Regions from separate parts of the Halomonas sp. NPDC076908 genome, predicted to be linked through region 2. Evidence: predicted binding sites of a transcription regulator. Region 2 holds the regulator's gene; each other region holds the start of a gene.
The links. The regulator LexA, encoded in region 2, represses DNA repair genes until DNA is damaged. The targets are predictions, from matches to a motif close to TACTGTNTANNTANACAGTA.
Positions count from the first base shown of each region.

Region 1: a site for LexA is predicted at 3,389-3,408, ahead of recN (DNA repair protein RecN). Genes of this name have one in related genera too.
Region 3: a site for LexA is predicted at 2,776-2,795, ahead of ACQKE4_RS11850 (DNA topoisomerase III). Genes of this name have one in related genera too.
Region 4: a site for LexA is predicted at 3,905-3,924, ahead of ACQKE4_RS09230 (PA0069 family radical SAM protein). Genes of this name have one in related genera too.

Region 1 is NZ_JBNNIW010000026.1:42,438-48,063, forward strand. Features, by position in the region: gene dnaJ (molecular chaperone DnaJ) at 1-430, opposite strand, end outside; gene dnaK (molecular chaperone DnaK) at 533-2,464, opposite strand; gene grpE (nucleotide exchange factor GrpE) at 2,616-3,257, opposite strand; gene recN (DNA repair protein RecN) at 3,456-5,129, shown strand; gene fur (ferric iron uptake transcriptional regulator) at 5,275-5,626, opposite strand, start outside.
Region 2 is NZ_JBNNIW010000014.1:39,370-44,995, reverse strand. Features, by position in the region: gene ACQKE4_RS10285 (ribonuclease J) at 1-279, opposite strand, end outside; gene purU (formyltetrahydrofolate deformylase) at 537-1,391, shown strand; gene ACQKE4_RS10275 (energy-coupling factor ABC transporter permease) at 1,429-2,100, shown strand; gene lexA (transcriptional repressor LexA) at 2,111-2,788, opposite strand; gene ACQKE4_RS10265 (TetR/AcrR family transcriptional regulator) at 3,056-3,733, shown strand; gene ACQKE4_RS10260 (L,D-transpeptidase family protein) at 3,711-4,247, shown strand; gene nagZ (beta-N-acetylhexosaminidase) at 4,363-5,376, shown strand; gene ACQKE4_RS10250 (hypoxanthine-guanine phosphoribosyltransferase) at 5,431-5,626, shown strand, end outside.
Region 3 is NZ_JBNNIW010000018.1:13,757-19,382, forward strand. Features, by position in the region: gene ACQKE4_RS11840 (MgtC/SapB family protein) at 1-85, shown strand, start outside; gene ACQKE4_RS11845 (GrpB family protein) at 119-673, shown strand; gene ACQKE4_RS11850 (DNA topoisomerase III) at 752-2,674, opposite strand; gene ACQKE4_RS11855 (ABC1 kinase family protein) at 2,841-4,082, shown strand; gene ACQKE4_RS11860 (SEC-C metal-binding domain-containing protein) at 4,204-5,626, shown strand, end outside.
Region 4 is NZ_JBNNIW010000012.1:60,047-65,672, reverse strand. Features, by position in the region: gene pgi (glucose-6-phosphate isomerase) at 1-1,246, shown strand, start outside; gene ACQKE4_RS09250 (GNAT family N-acetyltransferase) at 1,393-1,863, opposite strand; gene ACQKE4_RS09245 (hypothetical protein) at 1,930-2,385, opposite strand; gene ACQKE4_RS09240 (DinB family protein) at 2,436-2,978, opposite strand; gene ACQKE4_RS09235 (SDR family oxidoreductase) at 3,039-3,770, opposite strand; gene ACQKE4_RS09230 (PA0069 family radical SAM protein) at 3,944-5,026, shown strand; gene ACQKE4_RS09225 (winged helix-turn-helix domain-containing protein) at 5,068-5,364, shown strand; gene ACQKE4_RS09220 (heavy metal translocating P-type ATPase) at 5,387-5,626, opposite strand, start outside.

The DNA of each region.
Region 1 (5,626 bases), on a different contig from region 2:
GCGGTACGCGAATATCGACCGTGGTGCCAGCAACAGCACTTTCCAGATCCAGCTCTAAGTTGTAGCGAAGGTCGGAACCACGTGCCGGGGCATTGGGGCCACGACGACGGCCACCACCGCCACCAAAAATATCGCCAAACACATCGCCGAAAATATCGCTAAAGTCGCCGGCACCCGCACCGCCACCAAAACCACCGCCTTGGCCGTCAACGCCTGCATGGCCAAACTGGTCATAGGCAGCGCGCTTTTCGCCGTCGCTAAGCACTTCATAGGCTTCAGACACCTCACGGAATTTTTCCGCTGAAGTGTTATCGTCCGGGTTTCGGTCAGGGTGGAATTTTTGCGCCAAACGGCGATAGGCCTTCTTGATCTCTTTCTGATCGGCCCCTTTTTCAACACCCAGGACTTCGTAATAATCGCGTTTGGACATAGGCCCTACGCCTCCTGGTTAGCTATGTGCGTCTTGGCCGCGGAAACAGCAACGCGGGAGTTAGCTCCCGCGTCACCGCTTTCCTTGGCAGAAAGAGGTTAATTACTGCTTTTTCTGATCGTCGTTGACTTCTTCGTACTCGGCGTCAACTACGTCATCTTCTGGCTTGGAGCCTGTGCTTTCGCCCTCACCACCCTCTTGCTGAGCCGCTTCCGCCTGCTCGGCGTACATTTTCTGCGCTAGCTGGCCGGAGGCTTCGGTCAACGCATCCAGTTTTTTCTGGATGTTGTCAGCATCGTCACCTTTAATCGCTTCTTCAAGCTCGGCGATTGCGGTCTGAATCGTTTGCTTCTCGTCTTCCGTCGCTTTGTCGCCTGCTTCTTCCAGTGTTTTCCGCGTGGCGTGAATCATGCCATCGGCTTGGTTACGCAGCTGTACCAGTGTTTCAAACTTTTTATCTTCTTCCGCGTGCGCTTCTGCATCGCGAACCATCTGATCAATCTCTTCGTCCGACAAGCCGCTAGAGGCTTTAATGATAATGGACTGCTCTTTGCCAGTGGCTTTGTCTTTCGCCGATACGTTCAAGATACCGTTGGCATCCAGATCAAAGGCAACTTCAACCTGCGGCACACCGCGTGGGGCAGGCGGAATGTCGGCGAGATCAAAGCGACCCAGCGATTTGTTCTGCGCAACTTGCTTACGCTCACCCTGAACGACGTGAATGGTCACGGCCGTTTGGTTGTCATCCGCGGTTGAGAAGGTTTGTGTCTTCTTGGTCGGGATGGTGGTGTTCTTATCGATCAGCGGCGTCATCACGCCACCCAGGGTTTCGATACCCAGGGTTAGCGGAGTAACGTCGAGCAGCAGCACGTCTTTAACGTCACCGCCCAGTACGCCACCTTGAATCGCTGCACCAACGGCAACCGCTTCGTCAGGGTTGACGTCTTTACGTGCTTCTTTACCGAAGAAGTCAGCCGCCTTCTTCTGCACCATCGGCATACGTGTCTGACCACCGACCAAGATTACTTCGTCGATTTCCGATGCTGACAGGCCAGCGTCTTTCAGCGCCATTTTGCAAGGCTCAAGCGAACGCTGAACCAAATCTTCAACCAGCGACTCAAGCTTGGCGCGCGTCACCTTAACGTTAAGGTGTTTCGGGCCAGTGTTATCAGCCGTGATGTAAGGCAGGTTCACGTCAGTATGCTGAGCGCTAGACAGCTCAATCTTGGCTTTTTCAGCGGCTTCTTTCAGGCGCTGCATGGCCAGGTTGTCGCCAGAAAGATTAATACCGCTATCGGCCTTGAACTGGTCAACCAGGTAGTTGATCAATGCTAGGTCAAAATCTTCGCCGCCCAGGAAGGTGTCGCCGTTGGTGGCCAACACTTCAAACTGAGTTTCGCCGTCAACGTCAGCAATTTCGATGATAGAAATATCGAAAGTACCGCCACCCAGGTCATACACGGCGATGGTTTTGTCGCCGCGCGATTTGTCCATACCGTAGGCCAGTGCGGCAGCGGTTGGCTCATTGATGATGCGCTTAACGTCTAAACCCGCAATGCGACCTGCGTCTTTAGTGGCTTGACGCTGGCTGTCGTTGAAGTAAGCAGGCACGGTAATAACCGCTTCGGTCACCGGCTCGCCAAGGTAATCTTCAGCGGTCTTCTTCATTTTCTTCAGCACTTCCGCACTTACTTGCGGAGGAGCCATTTTCTTGCCTTTTACCTCTACCCAGGCATCACCGTTATCAGCTTCGGTGATTTTGTACGGCACCATTTTGATATCTTTTTGGACGACGTCGTCTTTAAAGCGACGGCCAATCAGGCGCTTGATGGCGTACAGGGTGTTTTCTGGGTTAGTTACCGCTTGGCGCTTAGCCGCTTGACCTACCAGCGTTTCTCCATCATCGGTATAAGCGATAATGGATGGTGTGGTACGGCCACCTTCGGCGTTTTCAATCACCTTAGCGCTGTCACCATCGAGCACGGCCACACAAGAGTTAGTGGTGCCCAGGTCGATACCAATAATACGTCCCATAGCAATAACCTCGAATTTGGTAGTTATAAACAAAAAACTGAAAATTTAGCTTTTAAAGCTTATCTGCGGGTTTCCCCGCTGGGTTGCCCTTTATTTGGGGGCCACCGCTGGCTTTTCAAGGCTTTTTTTCACACCTTGTGTTGCCATTTATTTAATTGGCTTTCTGACTCACCACCACCATGGCCGGGCGCACTAGACGACCATTGAGCAAATAGCCTTTCTGCATAACGTCCATCACGGTGTTCGGATCAAGATCAGGGTTGGGCACCATGGCCATTGCTTCATGCACCTGGGGATCGAAGGGCTCGCCGTGTGGCTCAACGCTCTCAACGCCAAACTTGTTGAGCACATCAAGCTGCATCTTCAGGGTCATGGAAACGCCTTCGCGATGAATGTCTGAGGCCCCTTCTTTCATGGTTTCAAGCGCCTTCTCCAGGCTATCCACCACAGGCAACAACTCTTTAACAAATTTCTCTAGGGCAAACTTGCGGGCTTTTTCCGCTTCTTGCTCAGCGCGACGGCGCACGTTTTGTGCTTCGGCGGCGGCGCGCAAAGTCTGGTCTTTGGCCTCAGCCAGGCTTTGCTCTAACTCACTTACCTGGGCAGCCAGCATTTCCGCTTCAGGATTATCAATGCTGCCTTCCAAGGGCTCTTCATCGTTAATCAGTCCCTCTAGCTCACCTTCCATCAGGCGCGCTTCAGCCTCTTGCTCAGCGGCCTGCTCGGCACCATCCGCCTCGTGCTCACGGCGGGCCAGCTCGTCGTCCAACGGTGTTTGCGGCTCTTTTGCCATGTCGTGCTCCTAAAAAGTAACGCGCTGCCACCCTAGGCCAGACGCAAATAAATGAAGTTTTAACTAACTATGTTGGCTATATGGGGGCCATAAATTCCATCTCAAGAGGTGCATTGAAGTGAGTTATTAACTACTGTATAAATCAACAACTATTGGATAAGTATCCAGCTTCTGTGCTGAACCGCCTCAGGAGGCGCTATGCTTACTCAGCTTGCCATTCAAGATTTCGCCATTGTCGACCACTTAGAGCTCGATCTCACCGGCGGCATGACCGCGATTACCGGGGAAACCGGCGCGGGAAAATCCATTCTACTTGGGGCGCTTGGGCTATGCCTGGGCGAGCGTGCCGATGCCGGCAGCGTGCGCCACGGCCGCGAGCGTACGAATCTCTCCGCACGGTTTGATATTCAGCACCTGCCTGCCGCTGTGGAATGGCTTCACTCCCGAGAGCTACCCACTGACGAGTGCTTACTGCGCCGGGTGGTAACGGCGAGTGGCCGCTCCAAAGCGTGGATCAACGGTCATCCTGTGACTATTTCCGATTTAAAGTCGCTGGGCGAGCAGCTCATTCAAATTCATGGTCAGCATGCCCATCACGCGCTAATGCGCGAAGAGACGCACCTGACGCTGCTAGATGATTATGCGGATCTCAACGGTGCCACCGCGCAGTTAGCCGATACCTTTCGTGAGTGGCGCAATGCTCGACGCAAACTTAAAAAACTAAGCGAAGAAGGCAGCGAAGTAGAAGCAAAGCGGCAATTATTGCGTTACCAGGTTGAAGAACTCGATCAACTGGGGTTAGCCGAGGGTGAATTAGCCACACTTGAGGAAGAGCAACACACTCTAGCCCATGCTGAAGAGACGCTGCGTGAAACTCAGTTTGCGGCTGACTGCTGCGCTAGCGATGAAGGCGGCGCGCACTCCTTACTAAACCAAGCCTTTGCTCACCTAAGCGCTTTGCCGGGTAGCGACAAAGGCACATTGGCAAACACTCTTGCGATGCTGAGCGATGCGCGGATACAGGTGGAAGAAGCCTCCAGTGAGCTGAATCGTTTGGCGAGTACAACCGAATTAGACCCTGAACGGCTCGCTTGGGTTGAAGAGCGAATGACCGATGTCCACCGCATTGCGCGTAAGCATCATATTGCCCCCGAAGAGCTCTGCGCGTTACACGCCAACTTACAGCGGGAAGTCGCCCAGCTGGAAGAAGGCGGCGGTGATCTTGAAGCATTAAGCGCCCAGGTGGTTGAGTACCGTGAACGCTACCGCCAGGAGGCTAAAAAAATCAGCGACAGCCGTCAGAAAGCAGCGGTTCGCCTAGGCAAAGAGGTACAGCAACAGTTGGCCTTTTTGGCCATGGGCAAAGCGCGTTTTGAAGTGGAAGTAACTGGCAAAGATGCACCCAGCCCAGAAGGGCTTGATCGCGTGCAGTTTTTGATTAGCGCCAATCCTGGCCAACCCGCCCGACCATTGGCCAAAATCGCCTCTGGCGGTGAGCTTTCGCGCATCAGCTTGGCGATACAGGTGGTGGCAGCAACGCACTCCACCGTCCCAAGTTTGATCTTTGATGAAGTGGACGTGGGTATTTCCGGTGCGACCGCTGAAATCGTTGGCCAGTTGTTACGCAAGCTAGGCGAGAACGGTCAGGTAATGACTGTTACGCACTTACCCCAAGTAGCGGCTCAAGCACACCAGCACTTGCATATTGAGAAGCAGGCAAAACGCGATACAACGCTTACCCAAATGGCGCTGCTTGATGAGCGCGGCCGTATCAGTGAGCTGGCCCGTATGCTTGGTGGTATCACGCTCTCTGACCAAACCCTCGCACACGCCCGTGAAATGCTGCACGCTAGCCAGCGCCCACCACACTGAGCCCCTTAGCGGCACTTTCGTTCACGTACAGATTTCGCTTACGCACAGATAGGACGCATATAAAACGCCCCTGCTTGCTCAACCAATTCGTTTAATAGCGAATCACTTGAACAAGTCAGGGGCATTTAGGGGCACAACCCACGCTTTATTTTCTATTCGTGGGTCCGCTGTCTTGGCGCGTTACGTCTGAGCCACGCGGGCGAACGTATAGCACTAGGGCATGATCTACCAGCTCGTAGCCATGCTCTTCGGCGATCTCTTGCTGACGACGTTCAATAATTTCATCAACAAATTCTATGATCTCACCGCTTTCAAGGCACACCATATGATCATGGTGATCCTCTTGGGTCATCTCAAATACCGCATGGCCACCGTCAAAATTATGACGAATAACCAAGCCCGCCGACTCAAACTGAGTCAATACGCGGTACACGGTTGCCAAGCCAACATCTTCGCCCGCATCAATCAGTGTTTTGTACACTTCTTCAGCGCTAAGA
Region 2 (5,626 bases):
ACTGCTAAGACCATGCTCGGCAAATTTTAATCTCAACAGGCCCGCCGCAAGAGGGGTGGCATAAATGGGGCAGTTCCACATTGGCCACAGCCAAGCCACAGCGCCAATATGATCTTCATGACCATGGGTGATAAACAGCGCTTTAGGGGTAATGCCTAATGCTTTTGGGGTATCAAGGTTAGGCACCTGTAGCGGCGAGTTAGGAAGATCCTGGCGAATCATCATGCCGCAATCAACGGCTATCCAGTGGTCATCATAGCCGTAGAGCGTTAGATTCATTCCAATTTCACCACATCCCCCCAGCGGCAGTAAGCGCAGGGGGGGGCGACGACGGGGACGAATTTGAACGCGAGGTGAATGCATTAGTTATAAAAAACCTAAAAAGTAATGCCTTAACTATACGGGAAGGCAGGGGCGGCTAACAATCATCCAGGGCCTTCCGATACACTACGTAACCCAGTCTCACGTCCACAGTCGCGGGATTGTGAGACTGGTTTGGTAATCAGTCGGATTGAAATAGGTCAAGAGTAGCTCACATGTCCCATTATTATCGTTTAGTTGTTTCCTGTCCTGATCGGGTAGGTATCGTTGCAAGTGTCTCAAGCTTTATTGCTCAGCAGGGCGGCTCTATCACTGAAGCAAGTCAGCACTCCGATCTAGAAACCGGCTGCTTTTTTATGCGCTACGAAATTTTAGCGGATTCAGTGGGCATGTCGGTGGAAGCGCTGCGAGCTGCGTTTGAGCCGGTGGCCAGCGAGTTCAATATGCGGTGGTCGCTGGTGGATACACAGAAGCGTCGTCGTGTAGTGCTGATGGTGTCGCGGGAGTCACACTGTCTGGTTGATCTGCTTTACCGTTGGCAGGCAGGAGAGTTGGATTGCGATGTTGTCAGCGTTATTTCCAACCATGATGATATGCGTTCGCTAACCGAGTGGTACGGTATCCCTTATCACCATGTGCCGGTTGACCCTGAAAATAAGCAGGCATCGTTTGCCCAGGTTCAGGCTGAAATAGACGCTGTTCGCGCGGATTGCGTCGTGCTGGCGCGCTATATGCAAATTCTTCCGCCTGAGTTATGCGAACGCTATGCAGGAAGAGTAATTAATATTCACCACAGTTTCTTACCCTCTTTCGCGGGCGCGAAGCCATACCATCAGGCTTATCAACGCGGCGTTAAGCTCATTGGTGCTACCTGCCACTACGTGACCGAGGAACTCGATGCGGGCCCTATCATCGAACAGGACATTCACCGGGTAAGCCACTGTCATACGCCCACAGATTTAGTCCGCTTTGGACGTGATGTTGAGAAAGCAGTGCTTGCGCGCGGCTTACGCTGGCATTTAGAAGATCGCGTAATTGTTCATGGCAACAAAACGGTTGTTTTCAGCTAACAGCTCATCATAACGCTCACTCACCAGGGAGGCTGCCATGTCATTTGCGCAAAGTGTATTAGCGCCCTGGGCGCTATTGCTCACTTCGCTACTCTCGCTATGCGTTATGGTTTGGGCTCTCTGGCGGCAGCCGTGGCAAGCATTAATTGACGATACGGAGCTTCAGCACCGCTGGCTGGGCGCGACTCTGGCGGTGGTGCTGATGTGGCAGCTACGCGCTCAGGCGGTCGACTGGCTAACGCTGCATCTGGTATTTACCGCCTTAATGACGCTGATATTCAAAGTGCCCTTGGCTTTGATCAGCAATGTCGTGATCAATGTGGCAATGGTTATTATCGGCCGCAATGAGTGGATGCTATTAGGGGCGAATGTGCTGGTGACGGGGATTGTGCCAGCGACTATCATTGGTGTGGTCTGGCGGTTGGTAGACCGCCGCCTGCCAGATAACTTAATGGTCTTTCTGTTTGCGTGTGGTTTCTTCGGGGCCGCATTAGCTACGCTAGGGGGCGGGCTTACTGTAGTTTTGCTGATCATTGTCGCCGGAACCGATCCTGACGCGATTTTTCTAGCTCAGGAGTACGCTCGCTTCTTGCCTCTGCTCATGCCGTCAGAGGCCTTTATTACCGGCATGCTGCTGAGTATTCTGCTGGTCTACCATCCTGATTGGGTGGCCACTTTTAATGACCACCGTTATATCGATATGCAGTAGAGGGCTGTTGTTAGCCGAGCGCTTGGCCATTGCCTCCACGAATGACGCCAACGCCAACGCCTTCGATCTCAAGAGATTGTGAGCGTAGATCGATTTCAATCGGAGCGAAGTCATTATTTTCAGCAAACAGGGTTACCTGATGTCCTTGGCGTTTAAAGCGCTTAACCGTCACTTCATCATCCAATCGAGCTACAACGATCTGCCCATCGCGTACTCGCTCTGTGCGGTGAACTGCCAATAAATCGCCCTCTAAAATGCCGATATCCTTCATGGATAGTCCGCGTACCCGAAGCAGGTAGTCTGCTTTAGGCGTGAAGTATTCAGGCGGTAACGGGCAGTAGCGATCAATGTGTTCGGCGGCCAAGATTGGGCTTCCAGCGGCCACTTCACCAATGACCGGTAAGCCGGTGGGATTTGAATCCACGTTTGCAGGCAGCGTAGCGACAGTAGGATCGATAGTTTCCTGCGGCTCTTGGTTGGGCAGCCGGATACCGCGCGACGTATTGCGGATAATTCGAATCACGCCTTTACGTTCTAGCGCGCGCAAGTGCTCTTCAGCAGCATTTGGCGAGCGGAAGCCAAGCGCTTTAGCAATCTCAGCGCGTGTTGGAGGGTAGCCAAATTCGCCCATAGTCTTAACGATAAAATCAAATACATGCTGTTGACGAGCGGTTAGCGGACGCGACATACCAGACTCCATAAATAGTGAATAGACAGTAACAAATTAAAGGGTGACTAAGTTATAAGTGTTTAAGTATACAGTATGTTCCTCTGTCCAGTATATGGCTCGTCAATACTCATATTTATCTCGCTTGGAACGTTCTCAATTGTTTAAAACGATATTTTTTCTTAAGCATTGCTTGGTTTTTTTAGTAACAAATCAAGCGTTGAGCCTATCTGAGTTATGGCATAGTATTTTGCTATGTTTTAAACACCCGTTTCCCTGGAGAGCGCCATGGCTCAATCTGATACGGTGACACGTATACTCGACACCGCTGAAGTGCTGTTTGCAGAGCGAGGTTTCGCTGAAACTTCGTTGCGCAACATCACTAGTAAAGCGCGCGTCAACTTAGCCGCTGTGAATTATCATTTTGGCTCCAAGAAAGCATTGATTCAGGCCGTTTTTTCGCGCTATTTAGACCCCTTCACTCAGCGATTTCATACCGCACTTGATGAGCTGGAAGCGACCCATGCAGGGCAAGTGATTCCGCTTGAAACCCTGCTTGAAACCATGGCAAACACTGTCCTTGCGGTGCCTGCCGAGCGCAACAGTTTAAAAGTGTTTATGCGCCTGCTAGGCCTTGCCTACAGCCAGGCCCAGGGACACTTGAGGCGCCATATTCAGCAAGAGTATGGTGACGTATTCACACGCTTCACTGAGCTAGTACGTAAAGCCACGCCGGATCTCCCTGACGCTGAGCGCTTTTGGCGGCTACACTTTATGTTAGGTACAGTGATCTTTACGCTTTCAGGTTTGGACGCGCTACGCGACATTGCTGAAAAGGATTACCACGAACAGGTCACCGTTAGAGATTTAGTTAGACGGCTGCGGCCCGTCGTGGTGGCAGCCATGAACGCGCCGTTACCTCTTGCTTTAGAAGAAGGAAATCATGCAAACGCCCAGGCTAGCTGAGCTACCTCCCACTGAAAGCATCTGGCTGGAAATTGATACAACTCAGCAACAGTTGCGCTGTTGGCGCGGGCCTAAGGTGTTGCATGAGTGTGCTATTTCTTCAGGTGCTGCTGGAATTGGTGAGCGTAACGGCAGTGGTAAAACGCCTCATGGTTGGCACTATGTTCGAGCAGCTATCGGCGAAGGCTTGCCAGAAAATGCGGTGTTTCGCGGCCGCCGTTGGACAAGTGAAGTGCTTACCCCAGAGCTTGCCGATGTGCATCCAGCGCGCGATTGGATTTTGACCCGCATTCTCTGGTTGTGCGGTCTAGAGAAGGGGGTTAACAGAGGAGGGCAGGTAGACTCCCAGCGTCGCTATATTTATTTGCATGGCACGCCGCCTGACCAGCCAATGGGTGTCGCCGCTTCCCACGGCTGTATTCGATTACGCAACAGTGACTTGCTGTATATTTTTTCTTTAGCCAACCCGGGAACGCCGGTTTGGTTGCATGGCGATCGGCAGTGTTTTGATTAATTGAGCTTTGATTAACTGAGATTTGATTCACTAATACGCACGTTAACGCTGCCCAAATTTTGACTCCGCTAGACGATCGTCTAGAATCATCGCCCCTTTTCATGGACCTATCTCGATGACTCAACCGCTAGGCCCGGTCATGCTCGACCTTGAAGGCCCAAAATTGACTGCCGCAGAAAAGCGCTTGTTGCTTGAACCTGAGGTAGGGGGCGTTATTTTGTTTGCCCGTAATGTGGAAGATGGCTACCAAGTTCGCCAACTGTGTAGTGACATTCGACGCGTGCGCGCCGATTTGCTGCTCGCGGTTGACCAAGAAGGTGGTCGTGTTCAGCGCATTAAAAAAGGCTTAACACGGCTTCCGGCCATGGCGCGCATTGGCGAAAGTTATGTAGCGAATCATGTGGATGGTCTGGCGTTAGCGAAAGATGCAGGCTGGCTATTAGGTATGGAGATGGCTGCCTGTGGACTGGACTTAAGTTTTGCTCCAGTGCTCGATGTAGAGAGTGGTATCTCCAGCGTTATCGGCGACCGTAGCTTTAGCGGCGACCCGCAACAGGTGGCCCAACTGGGTAGTGCATTTATCCAAGGCCTTCACGATGCAGGTATGGCCGCTGTGGGAAAGCACTTCCCAGGGCATGGGGGCGTCGCCGCCGACTCCCACGTTGCGCTGCCGATAGATGATCGTCCGTTAGAGGTCATTAAACAGCACGATCTTGTGCCCTTTGTGCATCTAGCCTCCCAGTTAGAAGGTGTCATGCCAGCTCACGTTATTTATAGCGCCTTTGATTCGCGCCCCGCTGGGTTTTCACCAAGCTGGTTGGGCATGTTGCGCGAGTCGCTCGGCTTTAAAGGCTGCGTTTTTTCTGATGATTTGAGTATGGCGGGAGCTCACGAAGCAGGGAATCCCCAAGACCGTGCCCGCGCAGCGTTAGCAGCAGGCTGCGATATGCTGCTGGTGTGTAATGACCGGATAGCCGCACTTGAAGTGATGGAGGCGTGTAAAGGGGTTGAGACTAAGCGGCCCGCCAAGCTTCGCTATAGCCGTGCACGTCCTGATCTAGACGCACTTACCGCGCTAGGCCGCTGGCGGCGCACCCACGCTAAGTTAGAAGCGCTGGCGGGTAAATAGACGCTCAGTGATTTAATGAAATTGTTAAGCCTTAAACCGCTCTGGAGTTGGTAAATGTCAAAGTTGGATAAAGAAGCGTTAGAGTCGCTAGATTCTATGCGCGAGCTGATGGATAACGCCGACTGCCTAATTTCTCAACAAGAGGTGGAGAGGGCGCTTGATCGCATGGCAGAAGCCATCACGCGAGATTTAGGCGATAAGCTGCCGGTGTTTTACTGCGTCATGAACGGCGGTTTAATTACTACTGGCC
Region 3 (5,626 bases), on a different contig from region 2:
TTTAGTACCTTTCTTCTCACGCTCGGTAACTAAGAAAAAACCTGCCCGTTCAGAGCCGAGTGTCGATGATCCTGGTATCAAATGAGGTTGAGCCGCTAAAGAAGGAGCTACCAAAGCCATGAATAAAATGGAGTCCTTGAACCAAGCGATTCATGAGGAAGTGGCGCTTTTCCCATACAACGCGGCTTGGCCTACCCTATTTGAGCAAGAGCGCGAGCGGCTTCAGCAACTGTTTCCAGGTGATTTTCGGGCGATTGAGCATATCGGTAGTACCGCCGTGCCTGGCCTTTCGGCCAAACCGATTATTGATATCCTGGCGGGCGTTGATTCAATCGCGCGCGCCGATGAATTGATGGAGCCGCTTTGCCGAGCTAGCTATGCCACATCAATGGAATACAACGCTTCGCTAGTAGAAAGACGTTGGCTAATGCGGTTTGCAAACGGGCGCAGAACCCATCACTTGCACCTTATGGTGTATGGCGGTGAAGAGTGGAACCAGCGCTTGGCGTTTCGCAATCGCCTTCGTCAAAGCGCTGAGCTAGCCCGGCAGTACGGAAACAGAAAGCGGCGGTGGGCAGAGGAATTCAAAACGGATAGAGAGGCCTACACCGCGGCAAAAGGGAGTTTTATTAGGGATGCATTGCTAGTTCAAAACGTGCCAAAAGTGCATTAGGGAGCGGATGTCCGTAAGTAGCGATAGCCGCTTCTCTGTTTGTCGAATGCCTATCGGTCGAGTAGTAGAGCAAGCTTTTCAGCTTGTCTTCTTTCTGCTTCCGGTACTTCTCCTTTTGGTATAACGCTTTCTCGGCTTATCGGAACGTTTTGTGGGTGTGCCAGCGCCAGTTTCACCCTGAGCGGTTTGAAGACTCTGCCTTAATTTGGCTGCATCGCTGTGGGTGAGCAGGGCGCGTAAGTCGTCTAGTAATGCTTGCTGGAAGGCGCCAGGGTCATCTTGCTGTTCGGAAATCGCCCGCAGGCGCTGCTCCCATAATGCGGTACGCTCTGGGGTGCTCACGGCGCTTGGCAGAGCGGCGATTAATGCACAGCCAAGCCTAGTAGCGCGCAGAGCTTTTTGTTGACGAACTAAGTAGCCGCGCTGCACCAGGGTTTCAATAATGCCTGCACGGGTGGCTTCGGTGCCCAGGCCATCGGTGTCGCGCAGGGTGCGGCGAACGGCGGAATCATCCACGTAGCGGCCGATATTCATCATCGCTTTGATCAGGCTGGCATCGGTGAAGGGTTCCGGCGGGCGGGTTTCCTTCTCCTCAACGCCCGCGCCTAGCGCTTGGCAAGGCTCCCCTTGAGTCAGCGGCGGTAGCGGTGGGGCTTCATCGCGAGTAGTGAACAGCGGTTTCCAACCCGGGTCGAGAATACTTTGGCCACGGGCACGGAAGGCCTCGTTAAGCAAAGTGAATTCGGCTTTGACTTCGAAGGTACGTAGCGGGCGGTAGAACTGCGCCATCACGTTGCGTACCACCAGCCGAAGCACATGGCCTTCGGTGTCGGAAAGCTGACTGAAATCAGCCGGTTTTCCGGTAGGCGCTATGGCGTGGTGCGCACCTACCTGCTTGTCGTTCCAGGCCTTTGAGCGCAGAGTGAAGTCAGCGCCATTAAGCCACTGTTGAAGTGTTTCATCGTTCTGGCAGGAGCTGGAAAGACTGCGTTGGGCAAGCTGAAGATGATCTTCCGGCAGGTAGCGGCAGTCTGAACGCGGATAAGTAATCAGTTTGTGGCGCTCGTAAAGTCGCTGACAAATGTCCAGCACCACCTGGGCAGAGAGCCCGTAACGGCGGGCGGCGTCTACCTGTAGGGCAGAGAGCGAGTAGGGCAGCGGCGGAGCCTGGCGTTTCTCTTGCTGATCGAGTTTGGTCAGTTTGCCAGATGCGCCGGGCAGCTGAGCGGCCAAAGTGTCAGCGGGAGTGCGATCAATTAAGCGCCCTTGGTCATCTAGCGGCTCGTGCTCTTTAGGTGCCCACCAGGCACGCAACTGCCCCTGGGCAACCCTTAAATCCACCCATAGCGGATAAAAGGGGTGGGGGACAAAGTCACGGATGGCGTTGTCGCGGCGCACGATTAGCCCCAGTACAGGCGTCTGTACGCGACCAACAGAGAGCACGCCGTCGTGACCCGCTTGGCGGCCGGTGAGTGTCCAGGCGCGGGTAAGGTTAATGCCATACAACCAGTCAGCACGGGAGCGTGCCTGTGCAGCTTCAAACAGCGGCTGGTACTCAACGTTAGAGCGCAGTTTCGCCAGTGCTCGGCTGACGGCTGGCTTGTTAAGATCGCTAATCAGTAGCCGCTGCACTGGGCCGCGATACTTCATGTACTCAATCACTTCCTGAACCAGCAACTGGCCTTCGCGGTCAGGATCGCCTGCGTGTACCACATCCGTCGCTTGTTTAATCAGCTTGCGAATCACCGCTAGCTGACCACGCGCTTTCGAGCGGGGCATTAGTTTCCACTGTTGCGGCACGATAGGTAGCCGATCCAGCCGCCACTGCTTATCAGCGGGGTCATAGGCTTCGGGTGGTGCCTGCTCCAGCAGGTGGCCCAGGCACCATGTTACCGTCGTATCACCGCACATAATGGCACCATCCTGGCGCTTGCTAGTGCCCGGTAACGCTTCGGCAATGGCTTGGGCGAGGCTGGGTTTTTCGGCAATTATCAGGCGCATAGCAGCGGGGCCTTCATCGTATCCATCGGTGGCGGCTATAGTAGCAGACGCTTTGGAGGTTAGGTTGAAGGGGAGAGGATAGTGATGCGGCAAGTTATCAATGCTGTTAAGTTGTATAGATTGTGTATAAATAATTGAGTGTAGTTAGTTTTAAGGGGCATAACCAATGCGTGAGCGCGGCAGAACACGACGCTTGATGGGGTTAGGGGCGCGTACCGGTGGTGCGCTGTTGAAGACACGGCTCGGCGGCCAAGCAGATTGGCGGGCACTCGGCGAAGCGCTGTTTGAGGGGTTATCTGAACTCAAAGGCCCGGCCATGAAGCTTGCCCAAATCATGTCTCAATGGGATGACCTGCTACCGCCTGACCTAGCTGAGGAGCTCGCCCGCTTGCAGCGTCAGGCCGAACCTATGCCCTGGTCAAAAATTCGTGAAGCTTTGGCGATGCAGTATGGAGATATTGATCACTACTTCAGTGAGATTGAAGAGCGTCCGTTTGCCAGTGCCTCAATGGGGCAGGTGCACCGGGCAACCACCCATAAAGGTGAAACCATTGTATTGAAAGTTCAGTACCCTGGCTTGGCTGAGGTATTAGAGAGTGATTTGGTTCAGGTGCGGCGCATTATGCGCTTAGGTCGCTGGTTCAAAGTGCCCCAGGCCAGACTGGACGCGCTGTTTGATGAGCTTGCCGAAAGCCTGCGTGGGGAGTTGGATTACCATGCAGAAGCTGATGCCCTGGCGCGTTATCGCGAGCGCTATAAAGATGATCCGAGACTAGTGATTCCTGAGCCGCTACCAGCACTTTCCGGGCAGCACGTACTAGCGATGCGCTATGTAGGCGGCACGCCGCTGCGTGAGTTAGCACAAGCTGATGATGCCACACGCCAAGGCGTTGCCCATGCACTGGCAGATTGGATCACCCAAGAGCTATTTACTTACGGTGAACTGCACGCCGACCCCCATGCGGGTAACTTTGCCGCTGATGATCAAGGGCGGTTGATCATTTACGATTTAGGCGCGGTGATTGCAGTACCTGAAGCGCGCATTAAGGCGATGATGCAACTGCTTGATGCCACACTGAAGCATGATCCTATGGGCATGGATGAGGCGCTAATGAAAATGGGTGGGCGCCAGGGGCAGGGGGCGCCACTGGCGCTATATAAAGAGTCCGCGGAGTGTATTGCACCACTGTTTGCCCCAGGCGAACAAGATTTCAGCGATGTCCGGGTGCATTACCGGCTGCGTGAACTAACCCCTAAAGTATGGGCCGCCATGGACCGCCTGCAGCCCCCGGCGGATACCTTATTACTGTCTCGCGCGTTGAACGGTCACTACTGGAATCTGGTGCGTTTAGGGGCGCGGTTAGATATGCAAGAACGTTCGATTCCACTGCTTAAACGGGCCCATTAACGATGAACCGATTGCCGCTGCGGTGAAGTCGGCCTTCGTGATAAACTATGTCGCTTTCATTTTAGTCATCGTGATTTAAAGACATCGTTTATAGACATCGTTTAACGCAGTGGAGACGGCAATGCTGGCGGTATGGGTCGATCAGCTGCTGGGATTTGCCTCCGGGGCACTCTCGGCAATCAGGCAACAAGAACACTATCCGGATTTCATGACCTGGGTGCGTGCCAAGGGCGCGGACGCATTCGAAGGCGATGTGGCAATGGCCCAGGCGCTGGCACCGGTGCTGTGGTCGCAAACACCGCTGGAGCGGTTAGGTTTTGCCTGTGAGCCGCTGGCCACGCCTGGGCGAAATGAGCCGTGTTGGTGTGATTCTGGGCGCAAATTTAAGCAGTGCTGCTACCGGATTGATTTCCCCACTGAAATTCCTGATCAGATGATGTGGATGCTTTCGCTACGCGAATGGAAAGGCGCAACTCTGAAAGCCGCGCTGGATAGCCAGCAAGCTCCGCCTCAAGCACTGCTGGAAGCTGGTCTAATTGCGGCTGAAAGCGGACAGACCGGCCGCGCTATGCAAATCCTTGAATCGTTATTCGATGGCAGCGACTGGTCGCGGTTGCCGGAGCAGGCTGAACCTGCTTTTGAAATCCTGCTGGATATTTATCAGGAGCGTGGTTTCACCCGTAAGCGTGCGGATCTGCTTGATGACGTCATGGAGCGCGGGCCGCTGTTTTTGCGTGGTGTGGCACTTGAGCGTTTGTGTCTGATGCACCTTGATAACGATGACCTGGATAGCGCCCGTGGTGCTTTTGTTAAAGCTCAGCAAGCGCTGCCTGATTCGCCCACGCTTGCCTATATTGAGGCTATGCTGCTGCTCCATGAAGGTCACGAACAGGAAGCCAAAGAGCGCGCCAACTTCTGGTATCGTCGCCTGGTTCGCCAAGGTGAACTGGATGAAGATCAGCTGGATTTTTTGGCCGCCCTGGCGGAGAACCCAGGTGCCACGCTAGCTGACCAACTACTCAGCGCTGAAGAAGACCTTTCAACGCCACTGATTGCTCTGCAAGCGTTACTGACTGAATTGCCCACCGCACCCAAAATCGATGTGAGCGCGGACCCTGAAAGCGGACGTTTGCTTTACAACACCAGTGCCCGCGAGGCGACGCTGTTTGCTGCCTGGCATGAGCATTTTCAAGTGCTCGTCGATGAAGACGTTGCACTGGGTTTTCAAGCGGACCCTTGGATTAACGCGATGGAGTGGATGCCAGCACTCTGCTCGCATCCAGAATGGCTTGATGCGCCTCAAGTAGTGCAAGACTTAACCCTGGCGCTGACCAGCCGCTTTGGCAGCCTGCCGTGGATGGCGCCGAGCTTACTAGAGCCACTGGCGTTGCGTTTATCACGCTGGCTAGAGCAGGCCCGTGCCGAAGGCGATGGCAACCTGTGTTGGGATGATGCCAATAATGCCATGCTGCTGCGCACCGGCTTAGCACTGGTGGTAGGTATGGAGCGTGGTGCTCGCCAGCACTCCCGTGAACTGGCTGAAG
Region 4 (5,626 bases), on a different contig from region 2:
TAAGCGCATTAAAGATGTGGTCAATATCGGTATTGGCGGCTCTGACCTTGGCCCTAATATGGCGGTTCGTGCGCTGCTTAAATACCGCCATCCGGAGCTGCACTTCCACTTCGTTTCCAACGTGGACGGCACCCATATTCAGAAGGTGCTTTCGCGCCTCGACCCTGCGACCACACTGTTTATAGTCTCTACCAAGACCTTCTCTACTCAAGAGACGCTGCTCAACGCCAAGACCGCACGGCGCTGGTTTGTCGAAAACGCAGGCGACGATGCCGATGTGGGCGCGCACTTTATTGCCGCTTCCACTAACCGCAAAGCGGCGATGGAGTTCGGTATTCGCGAAGAGAACGTGTTTGAGTTTTGGGCCTGGGTAGGCGGTCGCTACTCAATGTGGTCATCCATAGGCCTGCCGATTGCACTTTCGATAGGTTTTGAGGGCTTTATTGAGCTGCTGGAAGGCGCACATGAGATGGATAACCACTTTATCCATGCGCCTTTCTCCAAGAACATGCCGGTGCTAATGGCGCTGATTGGCGTTTGGTACATCAACTTTATTGGTGCCGAAACCCAAGCCATCGTGCCCTATGACCAAGCGCTGAACCAACTGCCCTCTTTCCTGCAGCAGTTGGATATGGAGTCTAACGGCAAGTCGGTGGATATTTTCGGCCACCCGGTGAACTACAAAACCGGCCCAATTGTTTGGGGGCAAACTGGCTCCAACGGTCAGCACGCCTTCTTCCAGCTACTGCACCAAGGCACCCGCTACGTGCCCATCGATTTTATCGCCTCGCTTAAACCCGAGCCTGGCGTAGAAGATCACCACTTTGCGCTGCTGACCAATATGCTCGCCCAGGCCAACGCCTTTATGGAAGGCAGCCAAGGGGACAGCAAAGAGCTTAGCCAGCACGACCCCTACAGTTGCCCCGGCAACCGCCCTTCCAGCACGCTACTGCTAGACGAGCTAACGCCAAAAAACTTGGGCGCGCTAATTGCACTCTACGAGCATAAGGTCTTTGTCCAAGGTGTGATCTGGAATATTAACTCCTTTGACCAATGGGGCGTGCAGCTCGGCAAGCGTATCGCTGGTGAAATAAGCGAGCGTATCGACGCCCACGCTGCCGACTTCGATGCTTCTACCCAAGGCTTGCTGGAACTGGTGCGAGCGCACTTCCCCAGCGGCGGTAGCGGCGAGAAGGAGAGCGCATCGGCCAGTGCTGATAAGAAACCTGCCAAGAAGAAGCGCTAGGCTAGTCTGGTAAACAGGTAGAAAAGTAAACGCCTTGGTTTAAGAAAGCCAAGGCGCTTATTCTTGCCCCTATACAGTAAGATTTATAACATCAACGAATTAGGAAGTCAGAACGGGCTCATTATCGCTTGGGGACAACGTGCTGATCACTGAATGTCCCAATACATAATATGTTGAGGCCCCGCAGCCCCACCCAGGTATTGCTCTCCTGTTTCATGAAAGCCTGCCTTTTGGTAACAGGTGTGAGCCGCAGGGTTCTTGGCGTTCACCGTCAGGTAGATTCGGGGATAATTCGCATAGTTTTCTTTTAGGTAGGGAAACAGCGCTTTTACCGCCAACGTTCCAACCCCTCTACCCTGCTGGTTGGCGTCAATGAGAAATGTGCGTAAGCCTATGCTGCCAACCGTACAAAAATCATAGCTCTCGGCGTAGGCTATATCGATTTTAAAGCACCCGACCACCTGATCATTGTGTTTAATCACATGCAGATGCGTCGCCGCACCGCTATCAGCGAGAAACTCTTGAGCGGTGCCCACAAATTTCAACTGATCATCGCGCACCGTGACGCTGCGCACTTCAGTCACATCCGGTGCATCAAGTTTTTCCAGCTTGATCATTTAGCGCTCGTTTCTCTAGGCTGGCAGGATCCACAACTGGATTCCTGCATTTGCACTTACCTTGGTTTATAAGCCACTGCCAGCATACTTTATTTTCTTATAAAGCATACCTATAGAACCCACTCCCACAATCAAATATACACTCAGCGCGATAACAATTAATGAGCCATAGGCGATAAACCCTACCGACATATATTGGCTGAACACAATGCCCATATGCTGGATAAATAGATAAACGCCAATTAAGAAGCTGCCTGCTCGCACCAAGCCTGTCTCGCTCAGCGTTACACCGGACTCAGGGTCAGTACCACCATGGATTTTTTTCGCCAATGCACTGGCAAAAAACCACAGTAAAAGGCCTGCTCCCATCGGCATTAACACGCCTGCCACCATGAAAGGCACCCATTCATCGACTAGCTCAGCCGAACCAGGACTGAATAGTATCGGCAACACTGCTAACAATGGATTAAGCACAAGGTAAATTGCCAATATACGTATCAGTAGAATTGAGAAGGGTCTCATTAGCTATCCTTAACGCGGTGGTGCTGGGCTAGAAGCTGGCTGGTTAAGCATCACGGTTGAGCCTCATCCGGTATCAGCGCCAGCAAGTCGGTAACCTCAATATCTAAACCGGCTTGGGAGAGCAGCGTGGTTACCTGCCCGCGGTGGTGGGTTTGGTGATTGAAGAAGTGAAAAAGCAGGCTTGAGAAACTGTGGATGGCCGGAACCCCTTTTGTATTGTGGTAACTCAATACGGTCTCTAGGTCCTCATCTGTCAGTGCTGCGACCCAATTGATAATCACGCTATCCAACCATTGACGATGCGCTTTTAGCCCCTCCAAGTCATCAAACATCACTTGATCAAGGCGCTCTGGCATCGGCAGCGCAACCATGACTGCAAGCGTTGCAGTGGAAGATGGATGGGTGGCAAAACGCTTAAGCCAAATAGTGTCAGCCACAACAATATGGTTCAGCGTGCCATAAATAGAGCCGAAATAAGCGCCTTTATCTGCCATAAGCTCAGCTGAATTTAGCTTGCTAGCGGCATCGTATACCTGGGCGTTCATCCACTCGTTATAAGTGGCCATTAGCTTTAAGTGTTGTTGAATTTTCATGAGTGCAAAGACCTTTCCATGTCAAAAACAGCATTCCTGTCAAACGCTTAGATAACGTCGTTATCGCCCCCCAGCGACATCAATAAACGACCCGGTAACGTATGAAGCTTCATCCGAAAGCAACCAAGCAATGGTATTTGCCACTTCCTCTGCGGTACCACCACGTTGCATGGGAATTTGCGGTGCTAAACGGTCTACTCGACCAGGCTCACCACCATCGGCATGCATATCAGTATAGATAAAACCGGGACGAACCGCGTTAATACGAATCCCCGCAGCGGCCACTTCGCGCGACAACCCTTTGGTCAGGGTATCCATAGCCCCTTTTGATGCGGCGTAATCCACATACTCAAACGGCGAGCCTGTTTGGGAGGCAAGCGATGAAACATTAACGATGGCGCCACCTGATGTGAAGCGTCTAACAGCTTCTCTCGAACAAAGAAAACAGCTAACCACATTGCTATTAAGTACATGGTTGAAACGCTCAAGCTCGATATCAACCAGTTTAGATTGAGTGAACAGAACGCCTGCATTGTTAACCAAATGTGTCACATTGCCAAAGTGCGCTTCTGTTGCATCAAATAGACGGACCACCTCAGTTTCACTGCTAACATCCGCTTGGTGAGCAAACGCTCGGCCGCCAGCACGATTAATACAATCAACCACCTCATCCGCCCGTGCGCTATTAGCAATATAGTTGACGCACACTGCATAGCCTTTAGCCGCCAGCAATTTTGCAGTCGCAGCACCGATACCCCGGCCACCCCCAGTCACAATCACCACTTTCGACATAATCCCCCCTTTGATGCTTTTGGTCACAAACCTACCATCAGATTAACCCTGTGGCCGTTACTTGGATAGCTTCCCTTTTACCATCCATCAGGCGTTGCCACCGACGCACTATTGATTTCTTTCACTCACACAACTACTGTATATAAAATCATGCAAAAAAAAGAGGTGGATCTATGGCATCTCTTAGCCAACCAGACCAACCAACGGTCTATAAGGGCCGCGGAGCTACTTACGATCCGCATAACCGTTTTGCGCCTACCCGCAGCGAGACGGAAGACGACGGTTGGTGGCGGGAGAAAACATCCACCACGATCGCCACAGAAGTACGCGAAGAAGTAAGCAAAAGCGCTCTTTCCTGGAACAAGTCGCCAGATTTACCTTTTGACCGCTCACTGAATCCTTATCGCGGCTGTGAGCATGGCTGCGTTTACTGCTATGCACGGCCTTCACACGCCTATTGGGATTTATCGCCGGGGTTAGATTTTGAAACTAAGCTAATCGCTCGTAGCGGTTTAGTTGAGCGGTTAACGGAAGAACTGTGCCATCCGAACTATATCTGTAGGCCGATTAATCTGTCTGGTAATACCGACTGCTATCAACCGCTTGAAGCTAAACACCAAACCACTCGACAAATACTTGATCTACTGCTGGCATGCCGTCATCCCGTTACGATTGTGACTAAAAGTACCCTGGTGCTGCGGGACTTAGAGCTGCTATCCGAAATGGCCGAGCACCGTTTGGTCCGCGTATTTGTGAGCTTAACCAGCCTGGATGCTAATCTAAAACGCACCTTAGAGCCACGGGCGGCATCGCCTCAGGCGCGCTTACGGGCGATTCGCGAACTGAACACGGCGGGCATTCCGGTGGGCACGCTGATTTCGCCAGTGATCCCCGGACTAACCGATCATGAAATCGAAAAGCTTTTGGAAGCGGCCAGCCGCGCGGGCGCCCGCACCGCTGCTTGGATGCTGCTGCGCTTACCTTATGAAGTCGCGCCGCTATTTGAAGCCTGGCTAGAAGCGCACTACCCAGAGCGCGCCGCTAAAGTGATGAGCCTAATGCGCCAGTGCCGCGGCGGTAAAGCTTATGATGCCAAGTTTGGAAAGCGCTTTCGCGGTGAAGGGGTATTTGCGGATTTGATTGCACAACGTTTCGCCCGTGCCAGCCGCCAATGGAACATGCAGGATCGCACCGAGCAGGGCTTAAATACGCGAGATTTTAGACCACCGCGGGCACAAGGGGATTTATTCATTTAAGCTAACAGAAACGTTAATAAGTTCGCTGCCAAGGAAGCCCAATGCCCGATCTTAGCAAAACCAAATCAAGCTTTTATCGCCGCTTATATGTAGCGCATTTGATTGAGCAAGGGGTGGCTAGCGTACCCATGCTGATGGAAGCCACCGGCATGCCGAGGCGAACCGCACAAGACACGATTGCCTCTCTAGCTGAGCTGGATATCGAGTGTGTATTTATGAAAGACGAGGGCGAGCGCCATAATATTGGCCGCTACCAAATTCGTGACTGGGGCGCGATAGATCCCCACTGGGTGGCCCAACATGCTGAGCGGCTTAAACAAGCACTTGGCTATTCATGACAAGTGAGAGTAAACCGGTCGTTTAAGCCTCATCATGCGGATCTGCCCAGGCCAGACGTGCGGCGTTAAGAGTCACCGTCAACGAACTAGCCGCCATGGCTAGAACGGCGACTAGCGGTGGTATCGCCATGATTATCACCAGCCCCAACGCCAAAGTGTTATAGAGCGCCGAAAAGAACAGATTTTGAACCATCACGCGCCGGGTGCGCTTGGCAACGCTAAGTAGCTTCACAACACCGCCAATCCCCGGCTTCATTAGCTG